2 regions of the Lysinibacillus sp. NPDC096212 genome follow, and region 1 is predicted to be linked to the other one. Evidence: riboswitches for the same ligand, from Rfam matches in the RefSeq annotation. Region 1 holds a riboswitch; the other holds the start of a gene.
The links. A riboswitch is a leader RNA that binds a small molecule or an ion and turns the genes downstream of it on or off. The one in region 1 is predicted to bind lysine.
Positions count from the first base shown of each region.

Region 1 (8,472 bases):
GGCTTAGTAATAATTGCACGCGCAATACCCAACCGTTGTTTCATCCCAAGAGAAAAGTCTTTTACACGTTTCTTCTCCGTGTTTGTTAGTTTCACTAGATCTAGGACATGGGAAATTTCTTTCTTGTCATAATAGCCCATATATTCACAATGTAGCTCTAACGTCTCCTGTGCAGTTAAATCTTCATAAAAAATTGGGTATTCAATAATCGTTCCCATCCTTTTCAGCACGTCGAATGAGCGGTCCATTAATTTTTCACCAAAGATTTCAATATCTCCACTCGTTGGCTTTGTAAGGTTTGTTAGCATTTTCATGACTGTCGTTTTTCCGGCACCATTAGGACCTAAAAAACCGTATATCTCTCCCTTTTTCACATGCATAGTCACAGCAGAAACGACTTCTTTCCCCTCAAACACCTTCGTAAGCTGATTTGTTTTCACAATATATGTCATGTAGATCTCTCCTTTAAATTTGCTATCCTTATTATAAAAAATGAAACTCTCTAATTTATTACTTGATTCTTACAAATTTCTTAAGCGCAGAAGAAAAGCTTGTAAAGCACTTAAAAAGCTCTACAAGCATGGCTGCTCAGTATGTCATTCGTTTTAAAGAAACTGTAAAAATGGTCTTCTCATATGGGATACTAGAAAGCTGGATGGAACCCTCCATTAATTCTACAAGGCGTTTTGTAATAGTTAAGCCAAGGCCACTCCCTTGGAAGGATTTATTTCTGGAATCCTCAAGTGTATACATTCTTTCAAAAACATTATCAATATGATATTCGCCGATCCCCTTACCACGATCCCATACATCAATAAAAATATTCGTATCATCATTTCTTACTGTGAGCCCAATGATGTTTCCTGCCGCTCCATAGGCAACTGCATTGGACAGTAAATTATTCAAAACCCTATCTAACGCTTCTTCATTGCCACGTGCATATGCGGATATCTCTGGTATTGCTATATCGATCTCTAGGCCCATAGATGTGATCATATCGTAAAATGATAAAATATTTTTCCGGCAAATTTCACTTACATTAATTTTCGTCATTGGATAGTCTGTATCTCCTGCCTCCAATTTTGCCAGGTCAAAAAATGTATGGATTATTTTCAATACTTCCAATGTTTTCGAATGGACGCCAGTGAGCAATCGTCTCTGCTCCTCTTCACTAAGTGAGTGATGAAGCTTCAGCATTTCCGTATAACCTAGTACAACTGTTAAAGGCGTTTTAAGATCATGAGAAATATTGGCCAACATCTTTTTCATAGAGCTTTCCATTTTTCGATGTGTCGCCAGTACTTTTTGGTTGTGGTCTAGCAACGCATTCATCGCAATTAGTAGCTGCTGTAATTCTTGATTAGCCGTCGACACTAAAATCTTTTCGCTCGATTGTTCGTTAATGATTGCTTGCAGTTTTTGATGCATGTATTGAATCATAGCGTTTTGTTGTTTTTTTGCTCTCACCTGAAAAATAATAATACCTAAAAGTAACACAATCATTAGTAATAGTAATATAATCATCAGTTTATCCTTCTAATTTATAGCCGATTCCCCAAAGTGTTTTAATATATAGAGGATTGGATGGATCGTCTTCAATTTTTTCGCGTAATCTTCTTATATGTACATTAATAATATTTTCATCCCCATAGTAAGCATCATTCCAAATCAATTGATAAATTTGCTGCTTTGTAAAAACTCGATTACGATTTGTCACGAATAATTTTAAGATGCCAAATTCCTTTGATGTGAGCTTTATTTGCTGTCCATTCTTCTCAACTGAAAAATTAACAAGGTCGATCGATAATTTGTCTATCTCTACAATATTTTTCTTCTCCTCTACTTGACTGGAGTATTTTGTAGCTCTACGAATTACGGCTTTAACACGTGCCGAAAATTCCAGCATCGAAAATGGCTTGGCAATATAATCATCTGCCCCTAACCCTAATCCTAATGCTTTATCAACATCACTATCCTTGGCTGACATAATGATAATTGGAAGTGATGCTTGCTCTCGTATAATCTTTAAAACTTCTAATCCATTAAGTTTCGGTATCATAATATCCAAGATCACTAAATCAAAGGGGTTGTTTAAACAGTTTTGTAATGCTTCTTCTCCATTTACTGCAGAGGTAACAAGAAACCCCTCCATCGTTAAATAGTTTTCTACCATTTCACGAATGGCTTCGTCATCTTCTACTAGTAAAATATGCTTTTGCACTTTCATGCACCTCTTTCTAATATAAAGCAGTATATATATGACTTATCATTACTATGATCATCACCACAAAGAGGGGTTGATTTCCGTTCCAACTGGGCGCTTTGTTGCTGTCGCTTCGCTTTCGCACAGATAAAACATTTGTTGCTGTCGCTTCGCTTTCGCACAGATAAAACATTTGCCGCTGACGCTTCGCTTTCGCGCAGAGCAGAGCTTCCTGGGGGCGTCCGATGAGCCGCTTGGGGCAACAGATGATTTTTGCGCGAAAGCGTAGTGCTAACGAAGCGTCAGCAGCAGGATGTTGGTCACGAAGGCGTTATCACAGGACGTGATGTTCTTAGCCTTCGTTCCTCTATTGCTAATCCCCAAGGAGTCGCCCAGCCTCCACTCCAATCAACTTATATGCATGGTATACGTTTCAACAAATGTCCTACCCAAAATTTGATGATGTGTTATTTATCTATCATTTTACCATATTAAGGTTGCGCACCAAAAGTGGGGACGATTCGAGAAACTAAAGTCCCCTTTTTATTCTCTCCAGTAATTTTATCTGAAGCCTAAAATGCAGATTTGTAACATACTGTATTGATTGGTATATTGTTAGCAATAATCAAAATAATTTAGAAAGGGCTGGAAAAATGACTTTTAGAAGGAATTACGGTTTTTTTCTATTATATTTTGTATTATTGGGTTGTTATTGTTTTATGCTAGTTCATTAAGTGAAAACAGCATTTTTGGTATTTACTTTTATTTAGGTGCTCTACTGTGGATAATGAGTGTTTATTTTGGGATATCCGGAATTCGATCAAAACAAACAGGTATTTCTAAATATTTAGGATTACTCATCATTTTGCTTATTCTTGTCATCTACGGATCGATGATTGCAATTATGGTGATACGAGGTTTTGAACCTTAAAGATTAATCGTTCACTTGAAGTATTTTGATTGTACGTCTAGAATTACAAATTTATTATTAAACTAAAAAAACTGCCCTGCAAGTCAATTTCTATGACTTACAGGACAGTTTTATTTTTTATTGTTCGACTTTTAAATCACATTGCTCTAATGGAAGCATTTTAGTTTTATGCTTGATTTTATAGCCAAGCCATAAGAATAAGAACAGTGGAATACCGATATAGGAGACAAGGACTCCATACCAGTCTATTGTATTACCCATAAAGGCATTGTAGTTTTGTCCAATAACAACAATCATACAAACCGTAAAGGCAAATAGCGGGCCGAATGGGAATAGCCTTGCTTTATACGGTAACAGTTTCGGATCTAAGCCCTGTACCTCGAATGCTCGACGGAAACGGTAATGGCTAAATGCAATTCCTAGCCAAGCAATGAAGCCAGACATCCCAGAGGCATTTAGAAGCCACATATAGACTACACCATCACCAAAGAATGAAGCTAAAAATGCTAGGGAGCCTACAGCTAAAGTCGCCAGTAATGCGTAAATCGGAATACCTCGACGGCTTAGTTTAGCGAAAAATTTCGGTGCATGTCCATCTACTGCCAATTGCCAAAGCATACGAGAAGATGCGTACAGCCCTGAATTCCCTGCTGACAGCATTGCCGTTAAAATGATAGCATTCATCAATGAAGCAGCAAAGGCAATTCCTAAACGGTCGAACACCAGTGTAAATGGTGAAACAGCGATATCTTCAGATAGCAAACGTGAGTCTGTAAATGGAATCAGCAGCCCAATTGCACCGATCGCTAAAATATAGAATAAAAGAATTCTCCAGAAAACAGACTTAACAGCTTTCGGAATATTTTTACCAGGATCATCTGTTTCACCTGCTGTTATTCCAAGTAGCTCTGTCCCTTGGAACGAGAATCCAGCAGCTAAGAAAATACCAAATGTAGCAAGAAATCCACCGTGGAATGGTCCATCACTGATAAAGAAATTCGTAAAGCCTACCGGAGCGTTTCCTCCTAAAATACCAAAAATCATTAGGAAACTGATAATAATAAAAATGATGACAGTTACAACCTTTATCATGGCAAACCAATATTCACTTTCACCATAGCTTTTTACAGATAATAGATTAAACGTTAAAACGACAGCAATAAATAAAACAGTCCAAAGTGCTGATGAGCTATCTGGGAACCAATATTTCATAATTAATGAGACAGCAGAAATTTCTGCCGCAATTGTAATTGCCCAGTTGTACCAGTAGTTCCAGCCAAGCGCAAAGCCTAGAGCTGGGTCTACAAATTTTGTAGCATACGTACTAAATGAGCCCGATGATGGCATATAAGCTGCCATTTCCCCTAAGCTCGTCATTAAAAAATACACCATGATACCGATTAATGCATAGGCGAGTAGTGCACCGCCAGGGCCTGCTTGCGCAATGGCACCTCCACTAGCTAAAAACAATCCAGTACCGATTGTACCGCCTAATGAAATCATTGTAATATGACGGCTTTTTAATTCTTTTTTCAGCTTCGGTGCTTTATGACCGAGCTGATTGACTTTTATTTCACTCACGATATAGCTTCCTTCCTTTTTTAAGAGGCGAAAAAAATGCCATCACATGAACGTTGCTGTGATGGCTAAGTAAATCCTCTGTTCCTTCAAAATGATAGCTCAACACGTTGTTCAAACGTGACAGTTCTGTTCCTTTCGGAGACAGCCCCAGCATGAGGTTTTCAAGTCCCCTCACACTTCGGCAGTATTTCCTTTCAGCTAATTTCTCTAATGCTTGTCATTTCCATTAACATACTCTTAAATACCGCGACCTCTACCTCACTACAAACATGAGGCATTAAATATTAAATTTATGATGGGTATTAGTTTAACATACGACCTATGGCATTTCAATAACTCGATTAATATTCTATATTTTGTGAATTTTCCACTATTTTTATTATTGTGATAAAGTGGTATAGTGATTCAATCAAGTTTGTTCTAACAAGGGGGGATTTATCTGACTACTCATGAACATACCGATACTTATCCTAGCAGGAAAATTAACTGGAAAGGTACAACCTTATTGCTCGTTATCGGAATAATTTGTATTGCCTCGACATTACGGATGCCGCTAACAGTTGTTGGACCTATCATTTCCTTTATCCGTGAAGACCTCGGCATATCCAATATACTAGCAGGCTTTCTAACAACGATCCCATTGCTAGCATTTGCAATCATTTCACCATTCGCTCCAATTGTCGCACGTAAATTTGGACTAGAATTAACATTATTTTTATCAACTATTCTTTTAGGGGGAGGGATTGTACTACGCTCCCTTGGCACAACTAGTTTACTCGTATTTGGTACGATGCTAATTGGTATAGCCATTTCATTTGGTAATGTACTAATTCCAGGATTACTTAAATTGAAATTTCCCTTTCACGTAGGTTTACTTATGGCATTTTTCACAATGTCGATGAATTTGACGGCTGGACTCGGTGCTGGCATTAGCTATCCTGTTGCCAATTCATCACTTGGTTGGCAAGGTGCACTGGCCATTTCACTTGTTCTTGTGGTGTTAACTATTGTAATTTGGATTCCACAGTTGAAATTTAATAAGCCTGAACCGACTAATAAGACTACGAAAGAACGTACACCATTATGGAAATCACCTGTTACTTGGGCAGTAGCAGGGGCTATGGGATTTCAGTCATTATTATTCTACACAACCGCCGCTTGGATTCCTGAAATATATATATCACAAGGATTAGCTGCAGATCGCGCAGGCTGGATGTTTTCCATCATGCAATTTTCACAAGTTCCAATGGCTTTAGCTGTTCCTATTATCGCTAGTAAAATGACATCTCAACGTCCTCTCGTATTAATGTTTACAGTATTTTACTTAGTTGGCTTTATCGGAGTAGTCATGGAATGGACGACCCTCGCTGTACTGTGGATGGTGCTACTAGGCTTAGCCGGAGGCGCTTCATTCGCATTAGCGATGATGTTCTTTACACTACGTACCCGTACAGCTTTTGAGGCAGCTGATTTATCAGGATTTGCGCAATCACTAGGATATTTATTAGCCGCAATCGGTCCAATCTTATTTGGTTATTTACATGATTTATTCGGTGGTTGGAATATCACCGGCTGGTTATTTGTTGTCGTAACATTTATTCTCTTTATATGTTCATTTAGGGCTTCTAAAAATGAATATGTGAATTAAAAAGGGCGGCTCATGATTAAATTATGCCTCGGCATAATTGATCATGGGTCGCTTTGTATTTGCACAATCTTAAAGTGTGCTGCCTTTCTCTACTAATAAGGTGGTTTCTGATAAAAGTAATTTGGTGTATTGTAAACATTAACATAAGGTTTATGGAAAATATGAGTCGTAGCTGGTGAGAGAGGTGGAATCAACCACGTCCAATTGCCAGTAACCTTTCGATCCGCTGCTGCTTCTGTTTCCTCAAACAATTTAAATTGCTGTGCAGCTGTATGATGATCTACTATGCTGACACCGTCTTCTTTAAAGGAATGCAGAACGGCAATATTCAGCTCAACTAATGCGCGATCACGCCATAGAGAAGCCTGTTTAGTTGTATCAAGATTGAAAATTTCTGCTATAGCGGGCAACATATTGTAACGCTCATGATCTGCTAAATTACGTGCTCCAATTTCTGTACCCATATACCAACCATTGAATGGGGCCGCCTCAAAATCAATACCTGCCATTTGAAAGCGCATGCTTGAAATAATCGGCACTGCATACCATTTTAATCCTAGCTTCTCTACTTGAGCAGATTCCGGATGACGAATAGGTACCTCTAGTACATATTCGTCAGGGATAGTAACCACTTGTGGTTCCCTTCCATCCACCTGTACAACGAGTGGAAGCACGTCAAATGCTGTTCTCTTACCTTGCCAGCCGAGTGACTCACATACTTTTGTAAACTCAACAGAATGCAGATCACCAACGATTCCAGATTCCGTTTCATAGCCAGCATAACGGATTAGCTGATGATTCCATATACGTACACGCCCCGGTGCAAAAATCGTTATTGTTGGACGAATCTTTCCATCATTTGTTGCATATTGAATATGTTCAAGCAATGCGTTGAAAATATCCTCTTCTTTTGAAATATCACGGGCATCAACAACATTCAGCGATTGCCAAAACAATCGACCAATACACTTATTACTATTGCGCCATGCTACTCGCGCACCAAAGATTAATTCTTCCGTTGTCGGTATATATTCGCCTGCTATTTTAATTTGCTGTAATTTATTGTCTAGCCATGTTTTTGATTCATTTTGTTCTACTTGATAAAGTTCTAAAAACCGCTGTACTTCATGTAAATTCATATTGAATTCCTCCATCTCCCCTCATATTAGAGGAATGGAACTATAATCACCACGATAAAATCTGCCAGAAAACATACATATTTTATATATGAAATACTTTGTTCAATATTTTATAGCATCTCTCTTTTATTTTTCTAAAACTAAAGTTATTTATGGATTATGATGCCCATTTTGAGTAGACATTATTAAAATTAGGGGAAATTACAGAGGGAATAACTGTTGAGCATGGATTTGCCGCTTTTTTACGCTGATCCCCTTTCGTACGAAGTCACGGTTGACCAGACCTGATTTCATTGTACGGCTGGGTTTTTTTCTTGTCCATAGCTAGAAGCTCTTTAGAACCCCTCGCATAGCAAGGGGTTTTCAAAAGATACAAAAAAAAGCATGTCGCACTAATGTGCAACATGCTTGATGACCCGTACGGGATTCGAACCCGTGTTACCGCCGTGAAAGGGCGGTGTCTTAACCACTTGACCAACGGGCCGTGGCTCCGAAGGCAGGACTCGAACCTGCGACAACCTGATTAACAGTCAGGTGCTACTACCAACTGAGCTACTTCGGAATAATGGTGGGCCTAAATGGACTCGAACCATCGACCTCACGCTTATCAGGCGTGCGCTCTAACCAGCTGAGCTATAGGCCCATTATTTTGGAGCGGGTGATGAGAATCGAACTCACGACATCAGCTTGGAAGGCTGAGGTTTTACCATTAAACTACACCCGCAGATGGTGGGTCAGGACGGAATCGAACCGCCGACACTTAGAGCTTCAATCTAATGCTCTACCAACTGAGCTACTGACCCGAAAAAATATGGAGGAGGTAGAGGGATTCGAACCCCCGCGCGGTGTTACCCGCCTGTCGGTTTTCAAGACCGATCCCTTCAGCCAGACTTGGGTATACCTCCGAAATATATAAATGGTGGAGCCTAGCGGGATCGAACCGCTGACCTCCTGCGTGCAAGGCAGGCGC
Region 1 covers NZ_JBIWFQ010000013.1:127,982-136,453, forward strand. The annotation lists gene ACIQ7T_RS14455 (ABC transporter ATP-binding protein) at 1-452, opposite strand, end outside; gene ACIQ7T_RS14460 (sensor histidine kinase) at 589-1,524, opposite strand; gene ACIQ7T_RS14465 (response regulator transcription factor) at 1,529-2,221, opposite strand; gene ACIQ7T_RS14470 (hypothetical protein) at 2,477-2,698, shown strand; gene ACIQ7T_RS14475 (amino acid permease) at 3,252-4,715, opposite strand; lysine riboswitch at 4,803-4,979, opposite strand; gene ACIQ7T_RS14480 (CynX/NimT family MFS transporter) at 5,155-6,363, shown strand; gene ACIQ7T_RS14485 (nitric oxide synthase oxygenase) at 6,456-7,502, opposite strand; tRNA gene ACIQ7T_RS14490 (tRNA-Glu) at 7,915-7,986, opposite strand; tRNA gene ACIQ7T_RS14495 (tRNA-Asn) at 7,988-8,064, opposite strand; tRNA gene ACIQ7T_RS14500 (tRNA-Ile) at 8,069-8,145, opposite strand; tRNA gene ACIQ7T_RS14505 (tRNA-Gly) at 8,153-8,226, opposite strand; tRNA gene ACIQ7T_RS14510 (tRNA-Phe) at 8,230-8,305, opposite strand; tRNA gene ACIQ7T_RS14515 (tRNA-Ser) at 8,315-8,407, opposite strand; tRNA gene ACIQ7T_RS14520 (tRNA-Ala) at 8,420-8,472, opposite strand, start outside.

Region 2 (8,472 bases), on a different contig from region 1:
CTGTTGGGTGAATTTGGATGAACTCACCATTCGCGTATGAAGCACCTTGTTGGTAAACGATAGAAGCAGCAGAACCTGTATTAATAACAGAGTTTGTTGTTTTACCGAAGATAATACCAGGGCCACCAGTCGCCATAATAACAGCGTCTGCACGGAATGATTTGATTTCTTCTGTACGCATATCTTGCGCTACGATACCACGACAAACGCCGTCAGGATCGACTACTGCACCAAGGAATTCCCAATGCTCATATTTGTTCACTAAACCAGCTACTTCGTGAGAGCGAACTTGCTCGTCTAGTGCGTATAGTAATTGCTGACCAGTTGTTGCACCAGAGAAGGCTGTACGGTGCATTAAAGTACCACCGAAACGACGGAAGTCAAGAAGACCTTCTGGTGTACGGTTGAACATTACACCCATACGGTCCATTAAGTGAATAATACCAGGGGCTGCATCACACATACCCTTAACAGGTGGTTGGTTCGCTAAGAAGTCCCCACCATAAACTGTATCATCAAAGTGGATCCAAGGAGAATCCCCTTCACCTTTTGTATTTACCGCACCATTAATTCCGCCCTGCGCACATACAGAGTGTGAGCGTTTTACAGGAACTAATGAGAATAAATCAACTTCAGTACCAACTTCAGCTGCTTTAATCGTTGCCATCAGACCAGCTAGACCGCCGCCGACAACAATTATTTTGCTTTTCGCCATGATTATTTCTCACTCCTCTTAAAAAATTGCAATGATTGCATGTACTCTATAGTAGCTTCTATTAAATTAAACAAAAGCTAAAATAGCAGCCACACCAACTACACTTAGAATTACGAAAATAATGTTTGTTACATAAGTAGCAATCTTTTGAGACTGAGGAGATTGTACAATACCCCAGCTAACTAGGAATGCCCATAAACCGTTAGATAAGTGGAAAGTTGCTGATATAATACCAACGATGTAGAATCCAAGCATGAATGGATTAGAAACGATATCCGCCATCATGTCGTAATCAACTTCTGTACCAAGTGCTTTTTGAATACGAGTTTGGAAAATATGCCATGCAATGAAGATCACTAAGAATACACCAGTGAAACGTTGTAATGAGTACATCCAGTTACGGTATGTGCTGAAACGTCCTGTATTTGGTGTAGCAGTGAATGCAATGTAGACACCATAGAATGCGTGGAACATTAATGGAATATAAATGACAATCCATTCAACTAGGATAAGGAATGGAATCTTTTCCATTACTGCGGTAGCATCGTTGTAACTTTCTGCTCCGCCTGTTGCTGTAAAGTTAATGAACAGGTGCATCGTTAAAAACAGACCTACTGGAATGATACCAAGTAGAGAATGTAAGCGACGCCATAAAAACTCTCGATCTTTCGACAAGACTGTTACCCCCCTTAGTACTTAAAATAGCACAACTAAAGAAGTCATCATTTTGTAACTGATACTTCATTGACTGTGTATTTCATCATGGTACAATATTATGACATGTTTATTGTACTCTCAAGAGCTACGAGCGTCAAGGCAACTTAAAGTTTTTCATATTCCTTATTAAATAAGTAATCTAGTACATGATGCATCGTTTTTTCTCGAAAAATCTATCTTTACTTTATCAGTGTCGAATTTTAAGAAAATTCTAAGAAAGAAGGCTTTCAATGTTAAACACTTCATCTCCTACAATCTCAGCATTTGGCTATGAGATAATTCGCGATTATATTTTATCTTCCATTCTTGGTAAACACGAAGATGATGTCCTTTACTGGGCAGGAAAAGATCTAGCTCGGAAGTTCCCATGTACAAGTCAAGATGAACTTATCGCATTTTTCGCAGATGCCTGTTGGGGTAATTTAGAGCTTGTCAAAGAATCGAAAGATGGACGTATATTCCAGTTGACAAATGATCCAGAACTGTTACAAATCGGTCTTCGAAGCTTTAGACTTGAAGCAGGATTTATAGCTGAGCAAATCCAGCAAGTAAAAGGTTATTTAACAGAATGCTATGATGAAAAACGTGAAAAGCAACAAAATGTAACGTTCACAGTAAAATGGGACGTTAAAGAAAGAATCATGAATACCGTTCCTACAGAATAAAACGAAAAGGATTGCCATCCCACATTTATGGATGACAATCCTTTTTATGTATACAATAGAAGTTAATTGTAGCGAAGATTGGGCAACTCCTTGGAGTAGCGTCATAAATGGACAAGCGAAGTAGCTCCATTGGACGCCCCCAGTAAAGCGTCGTGATGGAACAGAAATCACCCCCTCGTTATGATGATGAGTTTAGGGATGACATGTTGCTAAAGCGTATGTCATGTGAATTGGCTGATTGGAGTGGAGGCTGGGCGACTCCTTGGGGATCAGCAATAGAGGAACGAAGGCTAAGAACATCACGTCCTGTGATAACGCCTTCGTAACCAACATCGTGTTGGCCCGAGACCCTGGAGCGAGCATAGCAAGTGAAGCGGCTCATCGGACGCCCCCAGGAAGCTCTGCTCTGCGCGAAAGCGAAGCGTCAGCAACAAATGTTTTATCTGTGCGAAAGCGAAGCGTCAGCAACAAATGTTTTCTGTAGCGAAAAGCAAAGCGACAGCTACAAAGCGCCTAGCCAGAACGGAAATCACCCCCTCGTTTATGTTTACGAATCATTTTTCTAATTTATAGTTGTGCACGTCTTTCTTTTAAAAGTACATCTATTAACCCAATAAATGCCTCCAAAATATTAAGTGAGTGTTGAATCATTTCTTCTATGTTATTAATTGACAGTTCATTCACTAATTTTTGTGCGGCCATATGTACTAATTCATGTGGTTGTTCAATATGACGATATTCTGGTAAGTTCTGATATTCCTCAAAATGTCCGTAATACCATTTTCCAAACATACATTGATGATACGTTTTTATCGTTTCTTTCTGACCAGCCTTTTGAATAGCATTTCGTAAAAAGCTAGCATGATCCATTAACCTTGCTGCCAATTGGCTAACTACCGTTTGCTCTGATGGTTTTCTGATTGTCGGTGCAATAGCTTTTAACATTTCAGATACTTGATTTTGTATTATATCCGAGAAGTCACTAGAATGTGATAATTCCGTCGTCGTTTCCGCTAAACGACCTACAGCTATTACATTTTCTTCTGATGCAACTGTTATTTGATGAATACCATGTGCTGCTTCTTCAATATTTCTACTTGTTACAGTCAGATTAGCAATTTTGTCCTTCATGACACTTATAAAGTCAGTTAAATAATGTTCGACTTCTTTAATATTTGTTATTGTATTATGTAATTTCTTATCAATGACTGAGCGAATCTTTGTCATTTCTTGCAATGAACCTTTCGAGCTGTTGGCTAAATTCCCTACCTCCATCGCGACAACATTAAAGCCTTTTCCATGCTCACCAGCACGTGCGGCTTCAATAGAGGCATTTAAAGATAGTAGTTGCGTTTAATCGGCAATCCCGGTTACACCTTTACTGATATCATCCATTTTAGTCATTTCATCATTCAGTTGCTCTGTTGAATTTGCTCCTTTGGTCAACAGCTCCTGAACCATTTCACCTTTTGAAATGGATGATTCCATTTCTTCTACAAGTAGTAATGAATGCTGTTTTATTTCTTGAATGTTTGCATTAACATTTTGCTCAACCGCAAGCACCTCCTCTGTATTTGACGACATTTCTTCACTCATTGCTGAAATATCCCCTACACTCGTAGAGACATTTTGAACCTTTAAAGCCGTTTGAAAATTAATTAACTCCATATGCGCTAGTACAAAGTCTAAAATCGCATTTTTCACATCAATACTTTCCTGCTCAAGTTCCAATTCCAAAATTCGCTTTTTTAATATTTGTATTTCTAAATCGTTGTGCTTCTCAACGCTTTCATCCATTGACTTTTGAAATAAACCAAATAACCCCATACAAACTTCCACCTTCCCTTTGGTAAAAAATGTCATATTTTATTATATAACAATAGAATTAGATAAAGTATTAAATTGATGTGAACAAAAAAGGATGTGCCTTTTACTGACACATCCTCTTCAACATTATATGAAAAGCGCTTGTTCTAAAATCAATTATGCCCTTCTTTCCGTCGCTTTGGCTGTTCTATCCACGATTTTGGTGGCTCTATCCACGAATTTGACTTTGGGTGCTCTATCCATCTTTGACTCTTTTAAATTGCGTCCGAAGGCATTAGGCCAACAAATGTTTTTTGCGCGAAAGCGTAGCGTCAGCGGCACGAAGTTGATCACTCAGTTGTCGCTACGCTTTCTGTACAAAAGACATTTCCTGAAATAAATTAAATTCATCATGTAATGCATTTGCTGCACGAATCATTTCGTCCTGAGGTACAACGACAGACACTTTTATTTCAGAAGTACTTACCATTTTTACAGGGATATCTTCACGGCGTAGACGATCAAACATTCGGGCAGCCACCCCTGGATTAGATGCCATACCAGATCCAATAATGGAAACTTTCGCTAAACCAATTTCAAAATCAGCAAAACTAAATCCTAGTGATACTTTACTATCTTCTAGTACACGTAATGCTTCAGCGAACTCCTCTTTTAAAATGGTAAATGATACAGTCGGCTTTAAGCCATCAATTATTGCTTGTACGATTATATCGACGTTTATACGATTTTCCGCAAGTATTGTGAACATATCTGCTAACGAAGCATTAGAATAAGCATCATAACCAATCGTTAAGCGAATAACGTCTGACTCATAGGCAACACCTCGTACAATTAAATTTTTTTCCATTTCAACTTCCTCCTTCAATAAAGTACCTACTGTATCTATTTCGCTCGACCTAATGATAACCGGGATTTGAAACTTCTTTGCTAACTCTACAGCTCGCGGGTGTAAAATTTGTGACCCTAAGTTTGATAGCTCTAGCATCTCATCATAGGAAATTTCTTTTAGCTTTTGTGCCCCAGCAACATGACTTGGATCAGCTGTATAGACTCCATCCACATTCGTGTAAATATCTACCCGCTTCGCCTTCAATTTTGCTGCAATGGCTATAGCCGTCGTTTCCGCCCCACCTTTACCTAACGTCGTAATATTCCGTAAATTATCGATACCCTGTTCCCCAGCAACGACTACGATTTTCCCCTGTACAAAATGCTCTTCTATTCGTCTAGCATCCATCCCATCAATACGGGCATTGCTATACATAGCATCAGTTTCAATGCCTGCCTGCCAGCCCGTTAATGACACAGCATCATATCCTTCCTCCTGTAAAGCAATTGCCACTAATGTACTAGTAAGTTGTGAGCTTGTTGAAAGTAATGCGTCTAGTTCACGCTTAGATGCATTGTCTGATAAATCACGAACCATCTTTGTTAATTCTTTAGATATACTCCTCATAGCTGTAGTGACAACGACAACATCAAAACCTCTTTCCTTTTCTGCAATCGCCTTTTGCGCAACATTTTGAATGTGCTCTGTTGATGCTAATGCAGCACCACCAAATTTCATCACAACTCTCGCCATCTTTATCATTCTCCTTCGTATTCAATCATTTTACTGATTATAAAGTAGCTATGCTTTTGCAGCTTTTCACAAAATAACACCACAAAAGCAAATAGCACCCCTTCACCTCTTAGGTAAAAGTAACAGACTTGAAAAAATGTTGTTTCGGAAAACTAAAAAGGCAGCTCCTCACATAACGTGAAAGCTGCCTATAACATGTACAATAAAGTAACTTGCGCATGTGTGATAGCTCTCCGAAACGTTTAGAATCGACAGTCTTACATCTCTTAAATGTAAAACCAGCACAGCATCGGAAACAACGATGCTCCACTTCGGCAAGTTCCCCTTTCATACATTTTCACTGGACTTGTTCGTCCTCGCATGTACTACTCTTGAACCTTGCACCTCTATCATCACTAAATAGTGATCGTATTTAATTGAACCTTAGTGAAGAAATTTCCAATTCAATAAGTAGAAACTACTAAAAAAACTAAGGCGCCGTATATAACATCGCTTTATTGAAGAGCAATGTTATATACAACCTTAGCATACGTCTAATCCTTTGACAATGTGTCTTGTCGAAAATCAATTTCGCCTTGGCGTAATTGCCGCTGACGCTTCGCTTTCGCGCAGAAGACATTTGCCGCTGACGCTTCGCTTTCGCACAGATAAACAATGCGTCCGAAGGCTTTATTTTCATTCAGTAGGTGTTTGTACACCCACTGAAAAGGAATTCCATCTGCATTCATCTCACTACCTTTAGAGGTGAGAGTCTTCTGCTGAATGAAAATAAGCATGAATATTGCTAGCAAGATTAGCAGGCATCCCTGCTTCTTGTAATGCCTGCATACTTGCCTCACGAATTTTTTTGACAGAACCAAAATGCTTGAGTAATTGTTGTTTTCGCTTTGGACCAATTCCCTCTATATTATCGAGGACAGATTGTATAGCGTGTTTCTCATGCTGCTGTCGTAAGAAGGTTATAGCAAAGCGGTGTACTTCATCCTGAATTCGTTGTAATAAGTAGAATCCATCACTTGTACGTTTTAACGCAATAACTTCTGGTGGATCACCAAATAGAAGCTGTGAAGTATTATGCTTTTCATCTTTTGCTAATCCGGCAATTGGAATGACAAGGCCGAGCTCATCCTCTAATACTTCACGCGCGACTTCCATTTGTCCCTTCCCACCATCTATTAGTACTAAATCCGGTAAAGGTAGACCATCTTTTAATACACGTGTGTATCGACGACGTATTACTTCCTGCATTGCCCCGTAATCATCGTGCTTGGCGGCGGTACGTGTTTTGTATTTTCGATACTCCTTCTTCGCAGGTTTTCCATCGATAAATACAACCATTGCAGATACAGCATCTGTCCCATGCATATGACTATTATCGAAGGCTTCAATCCGTAACGGCGTAGAAATGCCCATCGCTTCACCGAGCGCCTCACATGCTCCTATTGTGCGCTCTTCCTGACGTTCAATAAGCTGGAACTTCGCTGCTACAGCAATTTCAGCATTTTTCGTCGCTAATTCAACTAGCTCTTTTTTTTGCCCACGTTTTGGTGTCAGTACCTTAACTTCTAGTAATTCCGTTAAAATATCTGCATCAATAGATTGTGGGATAAAAATCTCCTTAGGTTTAATGTGCTCTAGCTTCTCGTAAAATCGTCCAACAAACGTTAAAAATTCCTCTTCTGCCTCTTGATAAACCGGGAAAATCGAGACATCTCGCTCTATAAGCTTTCCTTGACGAACAAAGAAAACTTGAACACACATCCAACCCTTCTCGACGGCATAGCCAAATACATCACGATTCGTTGTATCACTTGATACGATTTTTTGCTTTTGCATGACTGTATCGATATGTGCAATTTGATCGCGAAATTCCTTTGCACGCTCAAACTCTAAATTTTCTGCGGCCGCTAGCATTTTTACTTCTAGCTCCTTTTTGACTTCCTCAACCCCACCATTTAAAAATTTTGTCATATCCTCAATCATATCGTGGTAAGTTTCAGCTTCAATATCCTTCACGCAAGGGGCTAGACATTGCCCCATGTGATAATACAAGCAAACCTTGGTAGGGAGTTGTACACATTTTCGCAGAGGATACAAACGATCTAGCAGCTTTTTTGTCTCACTTGCTGCATACGCATTCGGATATGGCCCAAAATATTTCGCCTTATCCTTTTTCACTTTTCGTGTTGTAATAAGACGTGGATGTTTCTCATTTGTAATTTTTAAATACGGATACGTTTTATCATCCGTTAGCATAATATTGTACTTCGGATCATGTAGTTTTATAAGATTAAGCTCTAAAATTAAAGCTTCAATATTGGAGGATGTCACAATGTACTCGAAGTCTTCTATTTCGCTTACAAGTCTCTGTGTTTTCCCTTCATGCGTACCAGTAAAATACGAGCGTACTCGATTTTTCAGCACTTTTGCTTTCCCGACATAAATAATAGTTCCTTGTCGATCTTTCATCAAATAGCAGCCAGGCTGATCTGGTAAAATTTCAAGCTTTCGTTTAATTAAATCATTCATCGCCTACCTGCCCCCTTTTTCTAAAAAAGCAAATAAAGATTTGTCTATTCTCAAATATAACGTTCGCTTTTCCTCTATATTATATAACGAAAAAAAGCCAAGCACATCATATTGATGGCTTGACTCTTTTTTTCTTACAAATTAAGCATGTTTTGCGATAAATGCTTCTAACGCTTCTTTTGGTTGGAAACCAACAGTTTTATCTACTAATTCACCGTCTTTGAATAAAAGTAATGATGGGATAGACATAATTTGGTATTGCGCTGCAGTACCTTGGTTGTTATCTACATCTACTTTTACAATTTTAGCCGCACTACCTGCAGCATCCATTTCTTCAAGAACTGGTCCAATCATTTTACATGGTCCGCACCAAGCAGCCCAAAAGTCTACTAGTACTAAACCTTCTTTAATATCGTCTTGGAAAGTTGCATCTGTTG
Region 2 covers NZ_JBIWFQ010000002.1:229,535-238,006, reverse strand. The annotation lists gene sdhA (succinate dehydrogenase flavoprotein subunit) at 1-715, opposite strand, end outside; gene ACIQ7T_RS02825 (succinate dehydrogenase cytochrome b558 subunit) at 782-1,390, opposite strand; gene ACIQ7T_RS02820 (YslB family protein) at 1,663-2,097, shown strand; gene ACIQ7T_RS02815 (hypothetical protein) at 2,276-2,479, opposite strand; gene ACIQ7T_RS02810 (CZB domain-containing protein) at 2,665-2,967, opposite strand; partial or broken gene ACIQ7T_RS02805 (methyl-accepting chemotaxis protein) at 3,103-3,438, opposite strand; gene ACIQ7T_RS02800 (hypothetical protein) at 3,451-3,924, opposite strand; gene ACIQ7T_RS02795 (aspartate kinase) at 4,268-5,506, opposite strand; lysine riboswitch at 5,725-5,903, opposite strand; gene ACIQ7T_RS02790 (hypothetical protein) at 6,040-6,234, opposite strand; gene uvrC (excinuclease ABC subunit UvrC) at 6,245-8,035, opposite strand; gene trxA (thioredoxin) at 8,177-8,472, opposite strand, start outside.
Region 2: linked by a shared signal. The riboswitch ahead of ACIQ7T_RS02795 (aspartate kinase) and the one ahead of ACIQ7T_RS14475 (amino acid permease) in region 1 are both predicted to bind lysine.